Terriglobus albidus: one gene and its partner. The protein of the gene in region 1 binds, or shares a complex with, the protein of each later gene. Links are inferred from orthologs where the notes say so. Each region holds a gene or a part of one and is shown in the gene's direction. Other genes may lie near its edges.

Region 1 (5,928 bases):
TTGCTGTTGCTGTTGCTGTTGCTGTTGCTGTTGCTGTTGCTGTTGTCTTTCGTCTTGCTTAAGGGCACGGCTTCACAGGCTGCGGAAAAACTCGATTTTCGAGAAGCGCAAAAAAAACGATCGCGTCAGAATGACCTATAAGCGATCCGGGGACATTGGGTGATGATTTTCTATCCCCAAATTTGACCCGATTATCCCCTCATATAGAGTTTTTCCGCAGCCTGTTCAGCCGTGCCGAAAAACTTCAAGAGTGATCGCGGCTTTAGCCGCTGAGGTACCGTGTGACAGCGATGCCCTCAGGGGCTAAAGCCCCGCAGTAATGGCTCGTCTGACGGCACGGCTGAAGCCGTGCCCTTAAGCAAAACCCTGGTACAGACCGGGCAGATGGGTAACAGATTAGACCGGGGAGATAGGTAACACATTCGCGAGGTCGAGCGTCGTCTGATGGCGCGGCTGAAGCCGTGCCCTTAAGCAAAACCCTGACGAAACAATCACGCCATTCACGTATCGTCCTAATCCCACATACGAATTGTTCTACTACTCCGGCAAGCCAAACTCTGCCGCCACCAACGCCAGCCCTTCTTCCGTGGAATGGATCTGCCCCTCGAGCTGTGCATCTTCCGCCGCCCGCAACATCTCCGTAAATTTCGGACCGGGTTTGTAGCCGGCGTCGATCAGTGTTCTGCCGTTCACCAACAGCTCCGGCTTGATTGCATCTTCCGGAGTCTCTTCGTAGTGCTTCTTCGCAAACTCATAGAGCTCCAAGTTTCCGCTCGCCGAAGATGCGTCCAGATAATGAAGTTCCAGATGCTCCTCAAAACGAGGCATGCGCAGGAAGCGCTTCAGCGTCGACTGCTTCATATGCATCACATCCGCAAACTTCATGTGGTTATGAATCAGCGCCAGAATCTGTTCTTTGTCCTCGTTAGAAAAGCGAAGGCGGTTCAGGATCTCCACGGCGATCCGTTCGCCTACCTCCACATGACCATCGAAGCGAATGCGGTCAGGTGCCCGGCGAAAGGTCGCAGGCTTACCGATATCGTGCAGCAGTGCTCCCCATGCCAGGGTTGCCGGCGGTACGGGCGGAAGCTTCTTGAGCAGCAGCAGCGTGTGAACCCATACATCGCCCTCGGGATGATACTGCGGAGGCTGCTCCACACCCTGCAGCTTCTTCGCCTCCGGCAGCACCTCGGCCAGCAGCCCGGTCTCATCCAGCAGCTTCAACGCAACGTGGGCATTCCCCTCCGTCAGCATGCGCGTCAGCTCATCGCGCACACGCTCCGGAGAGACCTGATGGATCTGCGACGCCAACTCGCGAATCGCGGCATGCGTCGACGGCTCAATGCGGTATCCCAGCCGTGCGGCGAAGCGCACCGCCCGCAGCATGCGCAGCTTGTCTTCCGTAAAGCGCAGCCGGGCGTCGCCAATCGCGCGCACCACCTGCGCACGCAGATCCTCGCGGCCGCCGACAAAGTCGAGTGTTGCCTCCTCCGCCGTAGCTCCACCTGCAAACTTCGCCGGATCAAGCAGCATGCCATTGATGGTGAAGTCGCGCCGGCGCACATCTTCCTGCGGCGAGGTGGAGAAGGTCACCTGGTCGGGTCGGCGTCCATCGGAGTACGAGCCATCGTTGCGGAAGGTAGCCACCTCGGTGGCAATATCCGCCGCCTCCGGCCCGGGATACTCCGGTCCTGGCTGCAGCACCAGGATCACACCGAAGTGTGCCCCAACCGCCACGGTCTTCGGAAAGATCGCCTGCACCTGCTGCGGCGTCGCCGAGGTGGCCACGTCATAATCCTTCGGTGTGAGCCCCAGCAGCAGGTCGCGTACGCATCCCCCGGCAAAGTACGCCTGGTGTCCCGCGGCATGAAGAGCCTGAGCAATCTGAAGAGCGGCCTGAAGCTTCGCGTCCTGCATCGTCTTCGATGGTAGATGGTGGAATGCAGCCTGCGTGTCTCCCGGGGAAGACGAGACCTGTAAAGGATGTGTGGAGACAAACTGTAAACCATCTCTGGAGACAGCCCTCCGTCGAAGAGCTATCTACAATAAAGAGATGGCTTCCGGTCTGATTCTTGGCATTGAGAGCTCCTGCGACGAGACGGCAGCCGCTGTCGTCCGCAGTGGCAGCGCAGTGCTCTCCAATGTTGTCGCCTCACAGATCGCCACCCATGCCCTCTATGGCGGCGTCGTGCCGGAGCTGGCCTCACGCGAGCACCTCACCAACATCGTCCCCGTGGTCCGCACCGCCGTCGCCGAGGCGGGCATCACGCTCGACGATCTCGATGCCGTAGCCGTCACCGAAGGTCCCGGGCTCGCCGGAGCTCTCCTGGTTGGCATCACCTATGCCAAAGCGCTGGCCTACGGTCTCGGCAAGCCGCTCATCGCGGTGAACCACCTGGAAGGCCACATCCATGCCGTCCTGATGGAAGCGAAAGAGACACTTTCGCTTACCCCAGGCGCTCCCGTCCTGGCCTTGGTCGTCTCCGGCGGACACACCCATCTTTACCTCGCCGAAGAGCGCGGTGGCCTGTGGAGCTACCGCAACGTAGGCCGCACCATCGACGACGCCGCAGGCGAGGCCTACGACAAGAGCGCCAAGCTGCTCGGCCTGGGCTATCCCGGAGGTCCGCTGATGGACTTCCTCGCCGACCATGGCGATCCCAATGCTGTGGAGTTCAAGCTCGGCGGCATCAAGCCTAAGCTGCACCGCGACGGAGCCTCCCGGGGCGGCGAGTTCGACTTCTCCTTCAGCGGCATCAAGACCGCCGTTCTGCGCTATACCGAACTGCACCACATGCGCGAGCGGGCCGCCGCCCGCCACAATGCCCTCATGCAGGTGGAGGGCAATCGGCGCGAAGCCGCCCTCGCCCTCTGCGACCGCGAGACCCTGGACCTGATCGCCTCATTCCAGAAGGCGGTCGTCGGCTATCTGGTCAAACAGACCATGCGCGCGGCGGAGGAGTTCGGCGCCGGCAGTATTGTCGTCTCCGGGGGAGTTGCCGCCAACCGGGCTCTGCGCGAGCGGATGTCTGCCGAAGCTGCCGCCCGCCACCTCCAGATCGCCTTCCCCTCACTGGCGCTGGCCACGGACAACGCCGCCATGATCGCCGCCGCTGCCTGGCCGAAGTTCGCCGCCGGACTCTTCGCTTCGGATGAATTAAACGCAACCCCCCAGTTGCGGCTGGGGTAGAGCATTTTTCCTGTAGGTGTAGTGCGGGGTCTGTGCATCTATGGGCGTTTTCCGCAATGAAAACGCCGCTACGGATCCCTTTCGGGATACCCAGCAACAGGAAAATGCTCTAAGACATCTGTTGGCCGGACGGGTAGAATCTACAAGGAAAGTGCCCTCCGGAATGCCTGAGATCAAGCTCTTTAATACCCTGACCACCACCGTTGAACCCCTTACGCCTCAACGGGACAACACCCTGCGCATGTATGCCTGCGGACCCACGGTGTACGACTACGGGCACATCGGCAACTTCCGCACCTTCCTGCACGTCGACGCGCTGCGCCGCTTCGCCCGCCAATCGGGCATGAAGGTGGAACATGTCATGAACGTGACGGACGTGGACGACAAGATCATCCGCAACGCCGCCGCCGCGCAGATGCCCATCCAGGACTACACCGCCAAGTTCACCCAGGCCTTCTTTGAAGACCTGGAAGCGCTTGGCATCGAGAAGCCGGAGTTCGTCGCCAAGGCCACCGAAAACATTCCGGAGATGGTGTCGCTCATCGAGAAGCTGGCCAGCGAAGACATCGCCTACAAGACCGAGGACGGAAGCTGGTACTTCCGCATCGCCCGCTTCCCGGCCTACGGCAAGCTCTCCAAAAAAGACTTCGACGGCATCGAAGACGGCGCTCGTGTGGACGTGGACGAGTACGAGAAGGATGCTGCCCGCGACTTCGCTCTCTGGAAGGCTCCAAAGCCGGGCGAAGCACAGTGGAATACGGCCATCGGCTGCGGCCGCCCAGGCTGGCACATTGAGTGTTCGGCCATGGCGATGAAGTACCTTGGCGAGACCCTTGACCTGCACGCCGGCGGCGAAGATCTGATGTTCCCCCACCACGAAAATGAAATAGCCCAGAGCGAAGCTGCTACCGGTAAGCCCTTCGCTCAGCACTGGATGCACGTCCGCTTCCTTCTGGTGGAAGGCAAGAAGATGTCCAAGAGTGAAGGGAACTTCTTCACCCTGCGCGACCTGTTGCTGAAGGGCTATCGCGCCTCCGCCATCCGCTTCCTGCTGCTGAGCGTCCCCTACCGCAACCAGATGAACTTCACCTTCGATGGCTTGACGGAGTCGACCAACGCCATCGACCGCCTGCGCACCTTTGTCGATCGCTTACGCAAAGGAAGCTTCGCCGAGGGAGTCAACGAAGAGATCTCTGCTGCTACGAAGAAGGCTGCTGAAGGCTTTGCCGCGGCTATGGCCGACGATCTGAACACTGCCGTTGCACGTGCCGCAGTCTTTGACCTGATCCGCGCCGCCAACTCCGCGATGGATAGCGGAAAGCTGCTCGCCGGCAATGTGCCGGAGATCGAAGCCGTACTGGCCTCCTTCGATGGTGTCTTCGCTGTCCTCACCGACCGCGACGCCGAACTCACCAAAGCCGCTCTCGCCTGGGCAGAAAAAGAAGGCAAACTCGATCAGGCCTCACCCGAGCTGCTCGCCACCATGTCGCTCAGCGACGAAGAGGTGGACAAGCTCGTCGCAGAACGCACGCTGGCTAAAAAGCAACGCAACTTCGCCCGCGCCGACGCCATCCGCAACGAGCTCCTGGAGAAGGGCATCATCATCGAAGACTCAAAAGAAGGCGTCCGCTGGAAGCGTAAGTAGAGCTACAGGAAAAATGCTCTAGTGACCTGCTTGCTGCCAGGCAGGTTGATAGTACTCGCGGATGTCGATGACTTTGGCGCCGGCGGCGCGGCCGGCTGCCAGGCCGGTCTCTGAGTCTTCGAAGACGAGGCAGCGATTGGGAGCGACGTTGAGGCGATGCGCGGCTTCGAGATAGACGTCAGGTTCCGGCTTGCCGTGAAGGACATCTTCCCTGGCGACGATCGCATCGAAATATGGAAGGAGGTCTACAGCTTCGAGGCTGACCTCTACGTTCACACGATTTCCATTCGAGGCGACGGCCATGGGGAGTTTCCCCTTGTACTCGCGGGCAATCGACGCGATGACCGATACCTCTTCGAGCATGTGCAGGCTTTCGCGGAAGAGAACCTGATGCTTCGCGAGAACTGCCTTGGGATCCTCAATCTGTCCAAGACCGTCATCCTGGAACTTCTGCAGCAGTGCATCCGCTGTCAGTGAGTGGTTTTGATGAAACCATTCGGCGGGAAAGTTGAGGCCGATGCGTTCAAACCCAACCTGGAGTGCATGCAGGTGAGCCGGGATGGTATCGACCAGCGTTCCATCGCAGTCGAAGATCAATGCATCGGCTTGCTGTGCGGCTTCAGAGAGTGTGTTCAAAGAGCGCATGAAGACAGTATAGGAGTGTCTCTGTATTCCGCTGGAGAACTGAATTCAAAGGAGGAACTTCGGCGGAAACACCCCCTTTGAGAGGTGTGCGGTGCTATTCTTGAGCCGCATCAGAGAACGGGCTTTCTTCTGATGGGAAAAAGCAATGCGTATAGGTATCGTAACTGCGGGTGGTGATTGTCCCGGTCTGAATGCAGTGATCCGGGCAGCGGTGAGGAAGGGCGTTCTGCACTATGGGAACGAGTTTGTCGGCTTTACCGAAGGTTGGCGCGGATTGATCGAAGACCTTTCGATGCCGCTGAATCTTCAGACAACCGACGAGATCCTTTCACGCGGAGGAACCATTCTGCGGTCTTCGCGCCTCGATATCCGGCAGGTGCATGGCGGGTATGTGAAATGCATGCAGACCATGGCCCGTCATGGTGTTGAAGCCCTGATTGCCATCGGC
Region 2 (3,504 bases), 1.4 Mb from region 1 along the record:
GGTGAACCGCGCCTTCCAGGTGAAGGTTCGCGCGCAGGATGTCGAAGGCAAGTGGTTTGAGATCGAAGGTACAGAGCTGCTGTCGCGAGCCTTCCAGCACGAGATCGATCACCTGAACGGCATTCTGTTCATCGATCATCTCAGCCGTTTGAAGCGCGACCTGGTGCTGCGCCGCATTCGCAAGATGCAGAAGAACGGGGAGTGGTAGAGCGGTGCGCCTGGTCTTCTGCGGTACTCCGCAGTTCGCCGTGCCCACGCTGCAGGCGTTGATCGACGCCGGGCATGAGATCGCCCTGGTGGTGACGCAGCCAGACCGTCCCGTCGGACGCAACCAGGAGATCGTTGCTCCTCCGGTTAAGCAGCTCGCGCTCTCGCATGGGCTGCGTGTCCTGCAGCCGGAGAAGATCAAGACCAACGCAGAGTTCCGCGCGGAGCTGGAGACGGTTGCTCCCGAAGTGATCGTGGTGGTGGCCTACGGCCGCATCATCCCGAAGTGGATGCTCGATCTGCCGCGCTACGGCAACATCAATGGCCATGCTTCACTGCTGCCGAAGTATCGCGGAGCCGCACCGATTCAATGGGCTATCGCTCACGGCGAGACCGTCACTGGTGTGACCACCATGCTGCTGGATGAGGGCCTCGACACCGGCGCGATGCTGCTGAAACACGAGGTGCCGATCGGCCAGGAGCAGACCTCAGTGGATCTGTTTCCGATCCTGGCCGAGGTGGGCTCGAAGCTGATGGTGGAGACGCTCGCCGGGCTGCAAGCAGGAACCATTACGCCGCAGCAACAGGATGAGTCGCAGGCGACACTGGCGCCGATTCTTACGCGCGAAGATGGCCGCATTCAATATGCCCAGCCAGCGCAGTGGAATGTGAATCGCTGGCGCGGGTTTCAGCCGTGGCCGGGGTGCTTCACCCTCTTCCGCGGTAAGAAGCTGACGGTGCATGGCATGCATGCCATCACCGGTACTGGAGTGCCTGGAGCGGTCCGCGTGGATGGCGACAGCCTGATGGTGGCGTGTGCTGAGGACACCATGCTGGTGCTGGATGAAGTACAGCTCGAAGGCAAGAAGCGTATGCCTGCTGCTGACTTCCTACATGGCTACCAGGTGAAGTCTGGCGAGGTGCTGGGGTGAGCGATCGGCGTTTGCTGCTGATCGATACCTGCGGCCTGGGTGGATCGGTCGCACTATCGTCCGCCGCAGGCATACAGCAGGTGGAGCTTGCTCCACGGATGGCTGCTTCGCACGGTATGCGTGCGGTGCGGAAAGTGCTGGAAGAGGCTGGTTGTGGATTGAAGGATCTGGATGCCATTGCCGTGATGCATGGGCCGGGATCGTTTACCGGCGTGCGCGTTGGGGTTGCGATGGCGAAAGGGTTGTCCGAGGCCGCGGGCATTGGCCTGATTCCGCTGTCGCGCCTGGATGTGCTGCGGGCGATGCGTCCGGAGGCAGCATTTGCGGCGTTGGACGCAGGACGGGGCGAGTTTTACCTGGGCAACGCTGCCAGCCAGGAACTGGTGACGCTACAGGAGATGCTGAGCCGTGTGCCGGCGAAGGCGACGGTGGCGGTCTGTGAGGATCGCGTTGCCGATTCGCTGGATGCGTTGGTGGTAGTCCGTGTGCCCGAACCGACGGCAAAGGATGGCCTGGGGCTGGCGATTGCAGCATTGGATGCAGGCCAAGTAGTGACCGCCGAAGCTGTGGATGCACTATATCTGCGGCGGCCGGATGCTGAACGGGCCTTAGAGCGGGTGTAGGGCAGGGTGCCCCACCCTCGCAACACTGTTCCGTTCCAGGAGATCCTTTACAGTCGCTTTGTTCGAAATTCCTATTAATAGCGGCCGTAGTGGCTAGGGAAAGTGGGAAAAGTCCTTTCTTTTTCCAAGGTTGCGCAGCAACCGCCTTTTCCTGGCCTCTGTTGACCCCACAGGACTTCCGGCACAAAAGTGTAAAGGATCACATGAGACTGAACAGCAACGCTAGGGTGGGTGGGCGAGGAAACCACGATCTTTTTTAAAAGCAGATTTCTCCGCGCCCTTTGGTCGCTGCGAAATGACAAACAAAAAGACGGATCGAGCTCCCGCTCGATAGTCCCGCATCTGCTTCGCAGATATGGGGCACCCAGTTTGGTGGTTAGCGATAATTTCTCTATGACGAACGTGATCCGGAGGGCGGAGGAGCGGGATGTGGCTGCACTGCAGCATCTGCAGGCTGCGACACCTGGCATGCCAGAGTGGACTCCGGTCCACTGGCTGGGGCTGCTCTCTGGAGACGCCATCGTCGTGATCGCCGAGGCCGATGGGGAGGTGGCCGGGTATGCCGTGGCATCGCTGCTGCGGATTCCCGGCGAGGTCGTAGCCGAGCTGGAGGCGATTGTGGTGGCGTCCTCCCACCGCCGGAATGGCCTGGGGAACGGGCTCCTGCGGTATCTGTTGACTGAGGCCCAGGCCGCCGGAGCAATCCGGCTAATGCTGGAAGTTCGTACCGGGAACGGGGCGGCGCAGGCGCTCTATCGGGGGCTTGGCTTCCAGGAGGAGGGGCTGCGGCGGCGGTACTATCGCGACCCCGTCGAGGATGCCATGTTGATGTCCCTTCAGTTTCCACAAGAGACGGTTGCCGAGGAAAAAGGACCGGAGTAGAGTGCTTGGCATCAGTTTGGACGGAGGTATCCATGCTTCCTGCGCACACCGAGGCGTCATTTCGTCATGAGCAACTCACCCGCTTGCAGATGGAACACGCGCAATACTCTGAACGTCTTGACCATCTCGTCATGAATCCGCACCACTCGCCTGCGGACCAATGGGAAGAGATTCGCCTGAAAAAATTGAAGTTGAAGTTGAAGGATGCCATGGAGCATCTCCGGACGGACTAGATTCTTTCCGGAGCTGCGGAGCATCGTCTTGGTTTTGAGCCGGCAGTTAGGGCCGGACGTTGGGCCTTGTGCTCCTAGTGTGTCTCTAGGCTGCTCGAAGCCTTGACGGTTGTCATCTTGAGCGCAGCGAAGACCCGTTTTCTCCGCTTTTCGTTTCGGATATCCGAAACGAAAAGCGGTCGCGCGCAGCGCGATACCCATGTCCTTCGGCGGTTGGTGGCGGAGCCGAAAAAGCAGGTCCTTCGCTCCGCTCCAGGATGACAACAGAAAGCGCCGCGTCCATCGGACAACGACCTTTTCTCCCTGCGGCTCTATAATCGGAAGAACTTTATGGTGCGTGACGGTTTTCTGTATGCGCTCGGCCTGGGTGTCGTTGCGGTTCTTCTCTCGTTGACCGGGTGGCCCTGGCTGGCAGTGATTCCGGTTCTGCTGGCGGTGTTCTTTCTCTGGTTCTTCCGCGACCCCTCGCGTACGGTCCCGCAGGGCAGGGGAGTCATTGTTTCTCCGGCTGATGGCAAGGTCACCGAGGCCGAATGGATCGAGACAGGCGCCGGATCGCGTCTGCGCATCAGTGTCTTCCTCAGCGTCTTCGACGTGCACGTAAACCGCGCGCCGATCGAAGGTACG

Evidence for each region. The genes of interacting proteins can lie anywhere in the genome.
Region 2: the proteins of tsaD (region 1) and tsaB are in contact, whole or in part, in a solved structure (PDB 4WQ4), measured with the Escherichia coli proteins. The link is inferred for Terriglobus albidus from one-to-one orthologs.

What each region holds. Positions count from the first base shown.
Region 1 is NZ_CP042806.1:920,626-926,553, forward strand. The notes cover bases 1,138-4,121. They hold tsaD (tRNA (adenosine(37)-N6)-threonylcarbamoyltransferase complex transferase subunit TsaD), read left to right. Parts: upstream 1,138-2,053; coding sequence 2,054-3,190; downstream 3,191-4,121. Other genes in these bases: FTW19_RS03830 (CCA tRNA nucleotidyltransferase), read right to left, coding at 1,138-1,917; cysS (cysteine--tRNA ligase), read left to right, coding at 3,354-4,121. In the rest of the region: more of FTW19_RS03830, read right to left, coding at 538-1,137; more of cysS, read left to right, coding at 4,122-4,835; FTW19_RS03845 (HAD family hydrolase), read right to left, coding at 4,854-5,480; FTW19_RS03850 (6-phosphofructokinase), read left to right, coding at 5,626-5,928.
Region 2 is NZ_CP042806.1:2,289,109-2,292,612, forward strand. Bases 1-2,948 are described here. They hold tsaB (tRNA (adenosine(37)-N6)-threonylcarbamoyltransferase complex dimerization subunit type 1 TsaB), read left to right. Parts: upstream 1-1,135; coding sequence 1,136-1,762; downstream 1,763-2,948. Other genes in these bases: def (peptide deformylase), read left to right, coding at 1-208; fmt (methionyl-tRNA formyltransferase), read left to right, coding at 213-1,139; rimI (ribosomal protein S18-alanine N-acetyltransferase), read left to right, coding at 2,192-2,644; FTW19_RS09260 (DUF465 domain-containing protein), read left to right, coding at 2,677-2,877. Also shown: FTW19_RS09265 (phosphatidylserine decarboxylase), read left to right, coding at 3,208-3,504. UniProt on the Escherichia coli protein: Required for the formation of a threonylcarbamoyl group on adenosine at position 37 (t(6)A37) in tRNAs that read codons beginning with adenine.